One region of the Shewanella sp. SW32 genome, then DNA from elsewhere that is predicted to be linked to it. Evidence: predicted binding sites of a transcription regulator. Region 1 holds the regulator's gene; each other region holds the start of a gene.
What was found. The regulator ArgR, encoded in region 1, controls arginine synthesis, uptake and breakdown. The targets are predictions, from matches to a motif close to ANTGAATANNTATTCANT.
Positions count from the first base shown of each region.

Region 1 (4,971 bases):
GCTGCCATTGCAGGGCGGTGAAATCGATAAAAGCGCGCACTAGATTTTGCTGATAACTGCGGGACAAATATACCGCCCACAAGGTTTGGCCTGGTGTCGTAAATTCGGGTAGGACTTCTTTGAGTTGACCACTGGCAAGGTACTGGTTAGCTAAGTCACAGGGTAAACGCACTATGCCATGTCCACGTAGCGCCGCACTGACCAACACTCCCATATCGTTAGCCCTAAGATTCCCTGTAACTTTGACGTGCTCGGCTTGCAGTTCTTTTAGAAAAGGCCAGTTTTGTTGCGCTGAGTGTATGAGGCAGTTGTGGGCCAGTAGATCAATGGGTTCGAGGAGTGGCGTTGCGCTATCAAGATAGCTCGGCGCCGCGCAAAGTACCGCATCTATGGTCATCAAACGCCGAGCTATGAGATTCTCATCGGGCTGCTCAGTATAACGTAGCGCCACGTCGACTCTTTCATCTACCAATTGCGCAAAACTGTCCGACATCACCAGTTGAATGTTGACCTTAGGATGAATTTTAATAAAGCGATCGACGACATCAAATAGACTGTGCTGCCCAAGACCAATAGGCGTAGCGATACGAATACTGCCTACCAGTTCACTGTTATGGCTGTGGGCACGGCTCTCCATGGCTGCAACTTCACTTAAGATCCGCTGGCAAAATTGTAGCGCTTCCTCACCCTGCAAAGTCAAGCTGGCGCTGCGCGTGGTGCGGTGTAATAAGCGTAAACTCAACCACTGCTCCACTTCTTGAATATGACGGGAAACCTGCAGGCGGCTGAGGTCTAAATGTTCGGCAGCTTTGGTAAAGCTGCCACAGTTTGCGACTTCGACGAAACTGCGTATAGCGGCAATTTTATCCACATTAGTATCCTATATTGAAACAATCATGCTCAATTATTGATGTTTATTAGGTGAAAAACTGCAAGTAAACTGGATCCAATGTAAATCATCTGAGTGAGACAATGAAATGAAAATCGCAATTTTAGGTGCAACGGGTTGGATCGGTGGTGCAATTTTAAAAGAAGCACAGAGTCGCGGGCATCAAGTGATAGCGTTAGTGCGTGACCCAAGCAAGTTATCCGTGGCTGACGTGGCAATACGTGCCGTGGATTTAGAGCAGCCATTGGTCGCCGATACCTTTGCTGGCGTAGATGTCGTGATTGCCGCCGTTGGTGGCCGCGCCCAACAAAATCATGGTCTAGTGGCGAGTACGGTTCAGCATTTACTGGATGTGCTGCCTAACGCTAACGTGCCACGTTTATTGTGGGTCGGTGGTGCTGGGAGTTTAGAAGTGGCGCCGGGTGTGACGCTGGTCTCTAGCCCAGATTTCCCCGCAGTATATAAAGATGAGGCGTTAGCTCAGGGTGAAGCCTTGAAGGTATTCCGTGCGGCGCAAACGGCAATCAATTGGACCTTTGTGAGCCCAGCGGCTGAGATTTATCCCGGTGAGAGTGAAGGCCCGTACCGTCTTGGTGGCGATAGCTTCTTTACCGATGCTAATGGTCAAAGCCGTATCTCTGTAACTGATTACGCAAAAGCCATGGTAGATGAAGCCGAAAAGGGCGCTCACCCAAACCAGCGCATCAGTGTGGCTTACTGATATCGTTATAGTTGAGTTAGATATTGTGAGTTAGATATTGTGCTTGAATGTGTAACGTAATCGGGACAATGGCCAAATAACCAGCGCTATATTGCACTTCAAAATGTACAGATAGAACAGGTCAGCTCACTGACCTGTTTTTTTATTCTGCATAATTGAATAAAGATTTGATGGTTTCTAAGGTATCGGCGATATCTTGGATGCTCGATGGGCAAATAAAGATAGTGTCATCACCGGCAATCGTACCCAAAATGCCTTCTGGTTTACCGATAGAATCCAACAAGCGGGCAATCAGCTGCGCGGCACCTGGGCTAGTTCGCACGACGATCATAGCTTGGTTGTGATCGACGTCGAGTACCAAATTCTTCAGTGGGCTACCCGCGGTGGGTACGCCTAATTCGGCTGGTAAGCAATACACCATCTCTTGCTTAGCGTTGCGAGTCCGCACTGCGCCGAACTTGCTGAGCATGCGTGACACTTTCGATTGGTTAATATTACCAAAGCCTTCAGCTTGCAAGGCGGTGACGATTTCACTCTGAGAGCCAAAGCGCTCTTCTTTTAAAATCGACTTAAAAATTCTAACAAGGTCATCCTGATTCTTGGTCGTTTGCATAATATTATTATTCGTTATTCAAAAAAACAGGCCCATTTTGAATATTTTTAGAAAAATTGTCAACAAATAACCAGATTGGTTGAATAAAAATTCACTAAGCCCCAGTGGTTAAGTGTTTGCTGGGGGCATAAAAATCCCAAATTGAGTAATTGTTCTACATTGCTTCTACGTTATTCCGGAATTCTTTTGTCCCACGACTAAGGGATAATTGAAATTGTTGTGACATTCCAGTAATGTGACGCCAACGCAAATTAGATCCATGTCACACATATCCGAGAAATAACGGAGATAACTATGAAAGTTGCTGTACTTGGTGCTGCTGGTGGTATCGGCCAGGCTCTTGCCCTACTGTTAAAAACTCAATTGCCTGCGGGTTCACAATTGTCTCTATATGATATCGCACCGGTAACTCCGGGTGTTGCGGTTGACTTGAGCCACATTCCAACTGCTGTTGAAATCAAAGGTTTTGCTGGTGAAGATCCAACGCCTGCCCTAGTGGGTGCTGACGTTGTTCTAATTTCTGCTGGTGTTGCACGTAAGCCTGGTATGGATCGTTCAGATCTGTTCAATATCAATGCGGGTATCGTTCGCAACCTGATCGAAAAAGTAGCGGCAACTTGCCCTACGGCTTTGGTTGGCATTATCACTAACCCAGTCAACACGACCGTAGCTATCGCTGCAGAAGTGATGAAAAAAGCGGGTGTTTACGATAAGAACCGTCTGTTCGGTATCACGACTCTAGACGTGATCCGCTCTGAAACTTTCATCGCCGAATTAAAAGGCCTGAACGTTGCTGACGTTAAAGTGAATGTGATCGGCGGCCACAGCGGCGTGACTATTCTGCCATTACTGTCTCAAGTTGAAGGCGCGACTTTCACTGACGAAGAAGTGGCAAGTCTGACGACTCGCATCCAAAACGCGGGTACCGAAGTGGTTGAAGCTAAAGCCGGTGGCGGAAGCGCGACTCTGTCTATGGGTCAAGCGGCTTGCCGTTTCGGTCTGTCTTTGGTTCGTGGTCTGCAAGGCGAAGCTAACATCGTTGAATGCGCCTATGTTGACGGCGGCAGCGAGCATGCTGAATTCTTCGCACAACCTGTGCTGTTAGGCAAAAACGGTATTGAAAAAGTACTGCCTTACGGTGAAGTGAGTGCATTCGAAGCTAACGCTCGTGATTCTATGTTAGATACGCTGAAAGGCGATATCAAACTAGGCGTTGATTTCGTTAAATAATCTTTCGGATAATCTTTTTAGATTATGACGAATTAAAAACGGAGCCATTGAGCTCCGTTTTTTTATGCCTGCGTTTTACTCTTTCTAAAGCTCATTCAGCGGCGCTTAGTGGGAATTTGGCAGTTATCATCGCAGCGGGCTTTGCCCGTCAGTAAATAAGAGATGCGATATCTGTGTTTTGCGAATCTGAGATAGCACCAATCGGCGACAGTTTTAATCACGGGCAGGCGTAATAGTTGGATCCAAGCGCGCGTCCCTGTCAGTGCCCACGCTTTGCAAGTGACATCTAACCCGAGTAACACTTCGCCCGTTGCGGTTTCGCCATGGAGAATCGTATTAGCGTAGTCTCTATCGATATGGCTGAAGCGCTTACTAAAGTCTGGCGCATTTAAATCCTCAAGCGCAATCAAGTTCTTCGGATCGCGCGCTTTCAGTTGGCGCATCTCGGCGCTACATAATGGACAATTTCCATCGTAAAAAATCCGCAGTTCCATCGGTATTACCTCTGATGACTTGATCACAATACTTGGTCTAAGCTCTTGGCTTGAGTACTTAAGCTTGGTTTTCTTCTACCCTATACGCAGAAGAAAGGGTTTTAGATCGAGGTGATTGTAGAACGGATCAGACCTCATTTGGCTTTTTGTTAGGTTAAATTCAAATGAGTGCAGTAACATCTTGGTTATTCATCAGTTTAACTTGATTGCTGATTTTTAAGCGAACAAGGTAAAACCTGACCAATAACGACTCAAAAGGATAGGTATGACATCTCCCATCATAATCACAGGCGTGGGTAAACGCATAGGTTACGCCTTAGCTAAACATTTTCTCGCCCAAGGTCAGCGTGTGATTGGTACTTATCGCAGCCATTACGCTAGCATTGATGAGCTGAACGCTTTAGGTGCGACTCTGTATCCCTGTGATTTTTATGACGATGCCCAAGTGCAATCCTTAATTGCTGAGTTAGCTAAATTGCCGCAAATTCGCGCCATTATTCACAATGCCTCTGACTGGCTGCCGGATCCTGTGCTTACAAAGAATGAGTCTTTAAAGAGTACCACTTTTGCGCCGAGCGAAGTGCTGCAGCGGATGATGCAAGTGCATGTGAGCGTACCCTATCAGTTGAACTTGGCCTTAGAGGCGCAGCTACGTGCGGGTGCTGGCGATGAAATCGGCGGCAGTGATGTGATTCATATTACTGACTATGTGGCAGAGAAGGGCAGTCAGAAGCATATTGCCTATGCCGCCAGTAAAGCTGCGCTGCACAATATGACGCTATCCTTTGCCGCCAAGTTTGCGCCCGAGGTCAAAGTGAATTCGATTGCGCCAGCGATGATCCTATTTAATGTGGGTGATGATGCTGCCTATCAGCAAAAAACTTTAGCCAAAGCGCTGTTGCCGAAAGAGGCGGGGAATGAGGAAATTATCGACTTAGTGGAATATCTGCTGGATAGCCGCTACGTCACCGGTCGTTGCCATAATGTCGATGGTGGCCGGCATTTAAGGTAGAGAAGGCTCTAG
Region 1 covers NZ_JAKKSJ010000032.1:17,148-22,118, reverse strand. The annotation lists gene L5M28_RS17840 (LysR family transcriptional regulator) at 1-871, opposite strand, end outside; gene L5M28_RS17835 (NAD(P)-dependent oxidoreductase) at 978-1,610, shown strand; gene argR (transcriptional regulator ArgR) at 1,753-2,223, opposite strand; gene mdh (malate dehydrogenase) at 2,518-3,453, shown strand; gene L5M28_RS17820 (thiol-disulfide oxidoreductase DCC family protein) at 3,549-3,947, opposite strand; gene folM (dihydromonapterin reductase) at 4,213-4,959, shown strand.

Region 2 (4,971 bases), on a different contig from region 1:
GTAAAACCACGTGATGCGAGGCTAGTTAAATTCGCTTGTGTAGCCAGATTACGGTACATCTGCTGATTCATTGCTGGACACAGGGCAATTGGCGCCTCAGTGGCAAGACATGTGGTGGTGATTAGCTCATCGGCCATGCCTGCATTAATCCGCGCCAATAGGTTTGCGGTTGCAGGGGCGATGATGACGAGATCTGCCCAACGAGCAAGTTCTATATGACCCATGGCTGCTTCTGCTGCGGGGTCGAGCAAGCTAGATGCCACTGGATGTCCAGACAACGCTTGCAGCGTCAGAGGCGTGATAAATTCCATCGCACTTTGGCTCATCACCACGCGCACATCAAAACCACGCTCCTTCAAGCGACGTACTAAATCAGCACTTTTATAGGCCGCAATACCGCCGCCAATGCCCAGCAGGACGTTTTTATTTGTCAGACTCACAGACATCATCCGAGATAGAAATAATGCCGGCAACAATATCACAAAGCGGTGAATTTTAGTGACTATCCCAGTTCAAAAAATCTCGTCCATACTCAGTAAAGTGAAAATATGTGAGATGACAGGGAGGTCACATGGGGATTAAAGATTGGCCTGAGGGCGAAGGTCCCAGAGATAAACTGTTACAAAAAGGAGCTGCGCATCTCTCGGATGCTGAATTACTGGCAGTATTGCTGCGTAACGGTTTAGCTGGATTAAACGCGGTTGACCTTGCTAGGTCGCTTATTTGCGAGTTTGGCGGCCTCAGAAACCTGCTCTGTGCCCCAAGAAATCAGGTGTGTCGACTTCCGGGCGTAGGACCTGTAAAATACGCCCAGCTTCAAGCTGCGGCCGAATTAGCGCGGCGTGTAGCGCAGGAAAATCTGCAAAGAGGTCAGGTTTTGACAAATCCCGATTTAACTCGGGACTATTTAATGCGACAATTGGCCGATCGCTCCTATGAAGTGTTCGCAGTTTTACTGCTGGATAGCCAGCATAGAGTGATTCAATTTGTCGAATTATTCCGCGGCACAATAGACTCAGCCTCAGTATATCCACGTGAAGTGGTGAGCTTAGTGCTGGAGAAAAAGGCCGCAGCAGTTATAGTTTGTCATAATCATCCGTCTGGTATTGCCGAGCCCAGTCAGGCTGACCGACGAATAACTGAGCGATTAAAAAATGCGTTAGCAACCATAGACGTATCCTTATTGGACCATATGGTTGTAGGTGATCGAGAGATAGTTTCTTTTGCAGAACGAGGCTGGATTAATTAATCTAACACTTGATCTTCACTCTGTGATCGTGTATAAAATGCGCCCTCTTTGTGCCTCGGGCGACGGCCATACGAGGCACATTAATGCTCGAGCGTTAAAATTGTTTTTGGAGAAGATTGACATGTCAAGAGTATGCCAAGTTACTGGCAAGAAGCCGATGGTTGGTAACAACCGTTCGCATGCAAAAAACGCGACCCGTCGTCGTTTTTTACCTAACCTACAAAACCACCGTTTTTGGTTAGAAGAAGAAAAGCGTTTCGTACAGTTACGTGTATCTACTAAAGGTATCCGTCTGATCGACAAAAAAGGTATCGAAGTTGTTGTTGCTGAACTTCGTGCCCGTGGCGAGAAGGTATAATAGATCATGGCTAAAGCTAAAGGTAATCGTGAGAAGATCAAATTAGTTTCTACAGCTAAGACTGGTCACTTCTACACAACTGAAAAAAACAAGCGTAACATGCCTGAAAAAATGGAAATCAAAAAATTTGATCCAGTTATTCGTCAGCACGTTATCTACAAAGAAGCCAAAATCAAGTAATCCTTGGTTAGTGTTTCGAGAAAAGCCCCTTATTTAAGGGGCTTTTTTTTGCACTTTTTTTAGTGGCTAGTCATCAAGTTGAGATAATTGCCTCGCAAACTGATGCCGCTGAATCATCCCCTGTGAAGTTAAAAAAGTGTGAACACTTACTGAAAATATAAAATAGTGCGGTTCTAAGCACTTTAAATCATCAAATCTGCACTTTAGTGAGAATAAATTCTTTATATGTGAATTAAAATGCAATACCATACGCGAAAGTTAGCGATTCATTCCTGGTGTGTCATAGTGACGCTGCCAGCTCAAAAATGAGGTGTAAATAACGCGTGCGTACCACTGAACTGGTTGATGGATTTCGTCATTCTGCCCCCTATGTTAATGCTCACAGAGGTAAAACTTTTGTGGTCATGCTGGGTGGTGAAGCTTTGGCTCAAAATCAATTCCGCGCCATCTTAAATGATGTCGCCCTGCTGCACAGTTTAGGGATCAAAGTGGTGTTGGTATATGGCGCTAGGCCGCAGATTGATGCTGCATTAGCCGCCAACGGTATTGCGCCTGCCTACCACGACGGTGTGCGTATCACGGATGAAGATTCGCTCAAAGTGATTAAGCAAGTTGCGGGGGCACTGCAATTTGATATCACAGCGCGTTTATCCATGAGTTTAAGTAATACGCCGATGCAAGGTGCGCAAATTAACTTAGTGAGCGGCAACTTTGTGATTGCTCAACCACTGGGTGTGGATAATGGTGTGGACTTTTGTCTGAGTGGCAAAGTGCGTCGTATTGATGTGCAAGGCTTAAAACGTCAGCTAGATAATCACTGCATCGTGTTGATGGGGCCGATTGCGGCTTCGGTTACTGGTGAAAGCTTTAATCTCACCGCTGAGGAAATCGCGACTCAAGTGGCAATTAAGCTTAAAGCAGACAAGATGATCGGCTTTAGCTCACAGAACGGTATTCTCGATCGTAATGGCGATGTAATTGCCGAGTTGATGCCAAATGATGCGCAAAACATCATGAACAAGCTGGCCGAGCAAGGGTCTGCTTGTGTTGGCACTATGGCGTTTCTCAAAGCCAGTATCGATGCTTGCCGCAATGGTGTGCCACGTTGTCATTTAGTTAGCTACCTTGAAGATGGTGCTTTACTACAAGAGCTGTTTTCCCGCGAAGGGATTGGTACACAAATCGTCACTGAGAGTGCTGAGCGTTTACGCTGTGCGTCGATCGCCGATATTGGCGGTGTGTTGAACCTTATCCGTCCATTGGAGGAACAAGGCATTCTGGTGCGTCGTAGTCGTGAGCAGCTTGAGATTGAAATCGAACAGTTCATGTTGATTGAGCGCGACGGTTTAGTGATTGGTTGCGCTGCGCTCTATCCTTTTGAAGAGGACAATGCGGGTGAGTTTGCTTGTTTGGTGGTGCATCCTGATTATCGCGATGCCGATAGAGGGAGCTTACTGCTGAAGAACATTATCAATCAGGCTAGAAACCGCGGTTATTCACGCTTGTTTGCGCTGACAACTCGGAGCATTCACTGGTTCTTAGAGCATGGTTTTGTGATTGAAGATGTTGAAGCACTGCCACAGAAGAAAAAGCAGTTGTATAACTATCAACGCCGCTCAAAAATTCTCGCGCTCGATCTTTAAGCCGTTCTAAATCAATCCAATCAATGCCAGCCTAGTACTCATATTAGCGCTGGCATTTTTATTGACATAATATGTCTTTATTGGCAGATTAAGACTTCACTGCATGGGAGATACTGCCAATGAGTCCTCAATTTTTTGAACTCGCCCCTTTAACCCAAACCTCTATCTTCAGTTTTATCGTCTTATTGCTCGGTTTAGCGGGTATCTTGCTGATGTTATGGCTAAAAAATATGCCTAAGATAGCGAAGTCGGCGAGTTTAGGTATATTGCTGGTGGTGATGGGCGGATTTTCTTGGGTCTTCTATCAATCGAATAGCGCCGAATTAGTGTTAACCGATACAGAGCTCACAGTGGATGTTCCCTTCTATAAAGTGCAGTTATCTCGCGTGGATTTATTGCCTGCCGAGGCGCGCATAGTCGATTTGCAGCAAGAGGCAGATTTAGCGCCGAGCTTTAAAACGAACGGCATAGGCATGCCAGGGTTTCAATTAGGCTGGTTTAAGTTGCAGGGGAAAGGCAGGGCATTTTTGGCGATAACAGATAAATCGCAGTTAGTGTTAGTGCCAACGACTAAAGGCTACAGTTTATTACTAACAGTACCGCAAGGGAGTGAGTTTTTAGCACAGTTACAGAAGTAATCATCATATGTCATCACTTCTGCCACTGTGTTTATCGGCGTGATAATGCTCACGCCGTTTTGCGTTTATAGGCCATATCTAAGGTAAAGACGAGCAGCGCGCTCCAGATAAAGCCGAAGGTCACGCCTTTTTCGGCATCGAAGGGCTCATTGAACAGACTCACCGCGAGGATGAACATAATACTCGGACCAATATATTGGAAAAAGCCGAGCATAGACAATGGAATACGTACCGCTGCCCCTGCAAAACACAGCAAAGGAATGGTAGTCACTATCCCTGCCGCCATTAACATCAGATTCAATTGCCAATCGTTAGTTAGCATGCTCGCCGTGGCTGTGTCTAAGGTTGCGACGAGATAAATCAGCGCTACCGGTAATAACACTGCGGTTTCGACCAATAAGCCGGCCTTAGCATCCACATTGACCTTTTTTCGCAGCAGCGCATAGAAACCAAAGGTACCCGCGAGTGCCAGTGAGACGATGGGAATTGAGCCAAAAGAGATTAACTGGATCAATACGCCAGCGCTGGCGAGTGAAACCGCAAACCATTGCAGTTTACGCAATCTTTCGCCTAGAAATAACATACCGAGTAAGACGTTGAGTAAAGGATTGATGAAGTAACCTAGGCTGGCATCGAGCATGTGATCGTTATTTACCGCCCAGATAAATAGTAGCCAGTTTCCCGCGATCAATATGGAAGTAATGGTGAGAACCATCAACTGTTTAGGCTGTTTAAACAGTAAGCGTAAGCGAGAAAAACCGCCGATAAACTGCATAATGATCAGCATAAACACGAATGACCAAATCACTCGATGGAGCAAAATTTCGGTGGCGGAAACATGGTTGAGTAATTTGAAATATAAAGGCGCAAAACCCCACATACAGTAAGCACTGACGGCAAGTA
Region 2 covers NZ_JAKKSJ010000030.1:26,483-31,453, forward strand. The annotation lists gene coaBC (bifunctional phosphopantothenoylcysteine decarboxylase/phosphopantothenate--cysteine ligase CoaBC) at 1-449, opposite strand, end outside; gene radC (RadC family protein) at 572-1,249, shown strand; gene rpmB (50S ribosomal protein L28) at 1,371-1,607, shown strand; gene rpmG (50S ribosomal protein L33) at 1,614-1,787, shown strand; gene argA (amino-acid N-acetyltransferase) at 2,111-3,430, shown strand; gene L5M28_RS17285 (PH domain-containing protein) at 3,550-4,068, shown strand; gene rarD (EamA family transporter RarD) at 4,118-4,971, opposite strand, start outside.
Region 2: argA (amino-acid N-acetyltransferase) is a predicted target of ArgR. The motif match lies at 2,014-2,031, and genes of this name have one in related genera.

Region 3 (4,971 bases), on a different contig from region 1:
GCCATGGAATAATGTGAGCTTGACGCCCGCTTGTTTACAGACCGCCACTAACTGCTCTTGGGCGTAATACTGAGCCCAAGCCGCCGCCATGACACCGGCATCTTTAGCAGAGTCAGAGTAACCAATCATGACTTCTTGCATGCCTTTGGTGTAACCACGATACCAGTCGATATCGAGCAAATCGGTAATACAGGCCGCGGCGTTGTTTAAGTCACTTAAGGTTTCAAACAGCGGTACCACACGCATGGGGTGCGAACAGCCCGTTTCTTTGAGTAACAGTAAAACCGTTAAGACATCCGATGGTTTACCTGCCATCGAAATCACATAGGATCCGAGTGCTTTTGCCGGATGTTTAGCAATCAAACGACAGGTATTAAGCACTTCGGCCACATCGGCCGAGGGTTGCCAGTTACTTGGGATCAGTGGACGACGGTTGCTGAGTTCGCGTAATAAGAAGGCTTGCTTCTCAGTCTCGTCCCAATGGTTGAAATCACCCATGCCGAGATAGCGAGTTAACTCGGCGAGCACATCGCTGTGACGGCTGGCATCTTGGCGAATGTCGAGCCTGAGCATATGAATGCCAAAGCAGGCGAGACGGCGGAGAATGTCGAGCAATAAACCGTTGGCAATTAAGCGCATACCGCAGTCGGTTAAACTCTTATAGAGCATTTCTAGCGGCGCTTTGAGATCGCTTTCTTGCCAAATCAGGCTCGACTTATCGACTTCAGGATTGTGGCCTTCGATGCGCGCATTCAAATAATCTATGGTATCGCGCAGTCTTTGACGAATAGATCGCAGCACGTGGCGGTAAGGTTCGCAGCTGTTATTGGTATAAGCCTTTAACTCATCATTGGCTTCTTCCATCGACAGTTCGCCGACCAGCAGCACGATATCTTTTAAGAATAATCTGGCGGCAGCATGGCGGTTACGGTCGAGCACCTCTTGGGTGACTTTTGCGGTAACAAACGGGTTGCCATCGCGATCGCCGCCCATCCAGCTTGAAAAGCGCACTGGCGCGATATCAATCGGTAATTGTTGTCCTGTACGTTGCTGCACTCGATCGTTAAGTTGTCTTAAGAAGTCAGGCACCGCATGCCAGAGTGACTCTTCAATGGTGGATAATCCCCAGCGGGCTTCATCCACTGGAGTGGGGCGCTCGCGGCGGATCTCATTGGTGTGCCATATTTGCGCGATTAATTGGCGCAGGCGCAGATTGATCTGTTGACGTTCTCTATCCGACAGTTGGTCGTTTTCTTGCTCTGTTAAGCAGTCGACAATGGCGGCGTATTTTTGGATCAGGGTGCGACGGGAAATTTCAGTGGGGTGCGCTGTTAGTACCAGATCGATATCCAGTGTTTTTAGACAGTCGAGCATTTTAGCTTGGTCGACACGACCATTGAGCATGCGGCCTAGGAGTTGTTCCACTGGGTCTGGTACGCAGACAAGTTCGTCGCAATTACGACTGATAGTATGAAATTGCTCGGATAAGTTAGCTAAGTTAAGAAATTGGTTAAAAGCTTTTGCAAAAGGGACTAATTCTTCGTCTGGCAAAGCTGTCAGTAACTCGAGCATTTGCTCTCTGGCGGCTTGATCGCCTCGGCGTGAGTCTTTGGCAAGCTTACGGATCTGTTCAACCTTCTCAAGAAAAGAGTCCCCAAGATGGGTACGCATAGTATCACCAAGGATTTGGCCTAACATACTCACGTTCGATCTTAATGACGCATACATATCTGTCATATTGTCTGCCATGGTTACTGACATAGTTACTCCGAATAGAAAAACATGAAAATTCGCTTTGTATATACCCAAACAACCTGAAGATGCAGGATTCAGCGGGAGTTTAATGCACTTTAGGCAAGGCAGTTATTTGCAGGCCTAGCGGGCTAAGTTAAAAATAACCAACGCAGCATAAAGTGCGTTAAAACCCGCCGGGACGGAGCACCTAGGGCACTCCACTTCCGTGTTGCATCAATTTAAAAGGTGGCCGACATTCTTTCATTGATGCGCCTTGAATTGAAGCACCCTAGGCGCTCTGAAACTCGTATCTTCAGGTAGCTTGGGTATATAGCCCGTTAGCACAATACCTATCACTTGGGGCTATGGTCAACAGCAGAACTTATAACTTATACGACTGGCTTATCCGATATGCAACCAATCACGGTATTTGATGAAGAATATTCAATAGAAATGCGAAGTCACGCAATATTTTTTGATGATTAGTGCAAGTGAATATGAAGTGCATCATTTTATGCTTTGCAGACATGTATCTTAGCTGTTAATGAAAAGGACTGATTTGGCTCATATTGACCCTGGATAACTGAGTTATTAACGAGTTAGCTGAGTGGGCGGCGTGTTTTCGATATCCCAGTTTGAGCTTAAAATATGAAAATAAATTAAAAATATATATTCACATATATTGCATAAGTAGATCTTTGTGGTAGTCTAGCCATCAGTTGAGATGAGTCACCCCCTGTGACCTGTAGAGTGAATATCATGATGCACAGCATTAACCTGACAGTGAATAAAATAACAACCTATTACGATTTCCTGCGACGATAGTCTTGTCATCATAGATATGCGCGGTTGCGTGTAAGCTATTCATCTACTCTTTAAGTTTCTTTGATTCGGTTAATAAGACAAAAAACATGAAAAATATCGCCATTATTGGTGCCAGTGGTTACACAGGCGCGCAACTGACCGCTTTAATCCATGCAGAAGCAGATCTGACGATTCAGGGTTTGTATGTTTCTGAAAACAGTTTAGATAAAGGTAAACCTTTAGCGGATTTGTATCCTAGCTACAGCCATATCGCATTAACGCTGTCGCCATTGTCCGATGAAGCTAAGGCAAAAATCGTTGCCGAAGCCGATGCTGTGGTGCTCGCGACTGAGCACTCGGTGAGCCTGCATTTAGCGGCTTGGTTTTATAGCCAAGGGTTAGCGGTATTCGATTTAAGCGGTGCCTATCGTTTCAGTGATGTGGCGCAATATCCGAAGTGGTATGGCTTTGAGCATGAATATCCTGAAGTTTTAGCCAAAGCCGTGTATGGCCTTGCCGAATGGAATGCTAAAGAAATCGCTGCGACTAAGATGATTGCCGTGCCAGGTTGTTACCCGACCGCATCATTGACAGCGTTAAAGCCGCTAGTGAGTTTACTGACATCGGCTTATCCGGTTATCAATGCCGTGAGCGGCGTAACAGGGGCGGGCCGTAAAGCGCAGTTACACACCAGTTTTTGTGAAGTGAGCCTGACACCTTACGGCGTATTAGGCCATAGACATCAACCCGAGATCGCCACTCAACTTGGCCAAGAAGTGATATTTACCCCGCACCTTGGCAACTTTAAGCGTGGCATTTTAGCGACCATTACTGTGCAGCTAAAACCAGACACTACGACTGCCGATGTGGCAGCGGCCTATAGTGTATATGACCAGGCGCCATTGGTAACCGTAAAGCACAATCAGTTCCCGAAAGTGGACGATGTGGTGCTGACACCTAACTGTCACTTAGGTTGGAAGTTTGATGAGAATAGTGGTTACTTAGTGGTAGCCAGTGCCATCGATAACTTGATGAAAGGTGCTGCCAGCCAAGCGCTGCAATGCATAAAGATTCATTTTAACCTTTAATTGTTCATCCTTATTTAAGAGAGTCGTCAAGATGTCTACAAACAACTCAGTATTAGTGCTTAAAGTGGGCGGCGCGCTGCTGCAATGTGAAATGGGGATGGCGCGATTGATGGATACGGCTGCGGCTATGTTAGCCAATGGTCAGCAAGTGTTGATGGTGCATGGCGGCGGCTGTCTGGTGGATGAGCAGCTAGCAGCGAATGGTATGGAAACCGTCAAGTTAGAAGGTTTGCGTGTGACTCCGCCTGAGCAAATGCCGATTATTGCCGGCGCACTTGCGGGTACTTCGAACAAAATTCTTCAAGGCGCAGCGACTAAGGCTGGCATTGTGAGTGTGGGCATGAGCCTCGCCGATGGCAATACTGTTTCGGCTAAGATTAAAGATGAGCGTTTAGGCCTAGTGGGCGAAGTCACGCCAAACGATGGCACTTATCTTAAGTTTATCCTCGAGCAAGGTTGGATGCCGATTTGTAGCTCCATCGCCATGATGGACGATGGCCAAATGCTTAACGTTAATGCAGACCAAGCGGCGACGGCATTAGCCAAATTAGTGGGCGGCAAGTTAGTGCTGCTGTCGGATGTTTCTGGGGTGCTCGATGGTAAAGGCCAGCTCATCCATAGTTTAAATGGCAAGCAGATAGCAGACCTTGTTAAGCAAGGTGTGATCGAAAAGGGAATGAAGGTCAAAGTTGAAGCTGCGCTCGAAGTAGCACAGTGGATGGGGCAGGCGGTACAAGTTGCCTCGTGGCGTGATGCAAGCCAACTAATCGCATTAGCAAAAGGTGAAGCCGTAGGAACACAAATCCAACCATAAGTGGAGTAGGTTATGAAGCATTTACTATCGATAAAAGACTTAACCCAGCAGCAGTTACAGGATCTAATTGCCTTGGCAAAAACGATTAAAGCCAATCCGGCTGAGTATCGTCATGCGCTGGATGGCAAGAGTGTGGTGATGTTATTTGAAAAGCCCTCACTCAGAACACGCGTTAGCTTTGATATCGGTATTAATAAGCTCGGTGGCCACTGTTTATACCTAGACCAGCAAAATGGTGAACTGGGAAAACGGGAATCGGTTGCTGACTTTGCTTCTAACCTGTCATGTTGGGCCGACGCAATTGTGGCGAGAACCTATTCACACACCACTATCGAACAATTAGCCGAGTTCGGCTCAGTGCCCGTGATCAATGCGCTGTCGGATCTTTATCATCCTTGCCAAGCCTTAGCTGACTTTTTAACACTGGCAGAGCAGTTTGAGGATGTCAGTAAAGCTAAATTAGCTTATGTTGGTGATGGTAATAATGTCACTAACTCGCTGATGTACTGTGCGGCTATTCTCGGTGCCACC
Region 3 covers NZ_JAKKSJ010000033.1:48,523-53,493, reverse strand. The annotation lists gene ppc (phosphoenolpyruvate carboxylase) at 1-1,761, opposite strand, end outside; gene argC (N-acetyl-gamma-glutamyl-phosphate reductase) at 2,646-3,626, shown strand; gene argB (acetylglutamate kinase) at 3,658-4,440, shown strand; gene L5M28_RS18245 (ornithine carbamoyltransferase) at 4,453-4,971, shown strand, end outside.
Region 3: argC (N-acetyl-gamma-glutamyl-phosphate reductase) is a predicted target of ArgR. The motif match lies at 2,395-2,412, and genes of this name have one in related genera.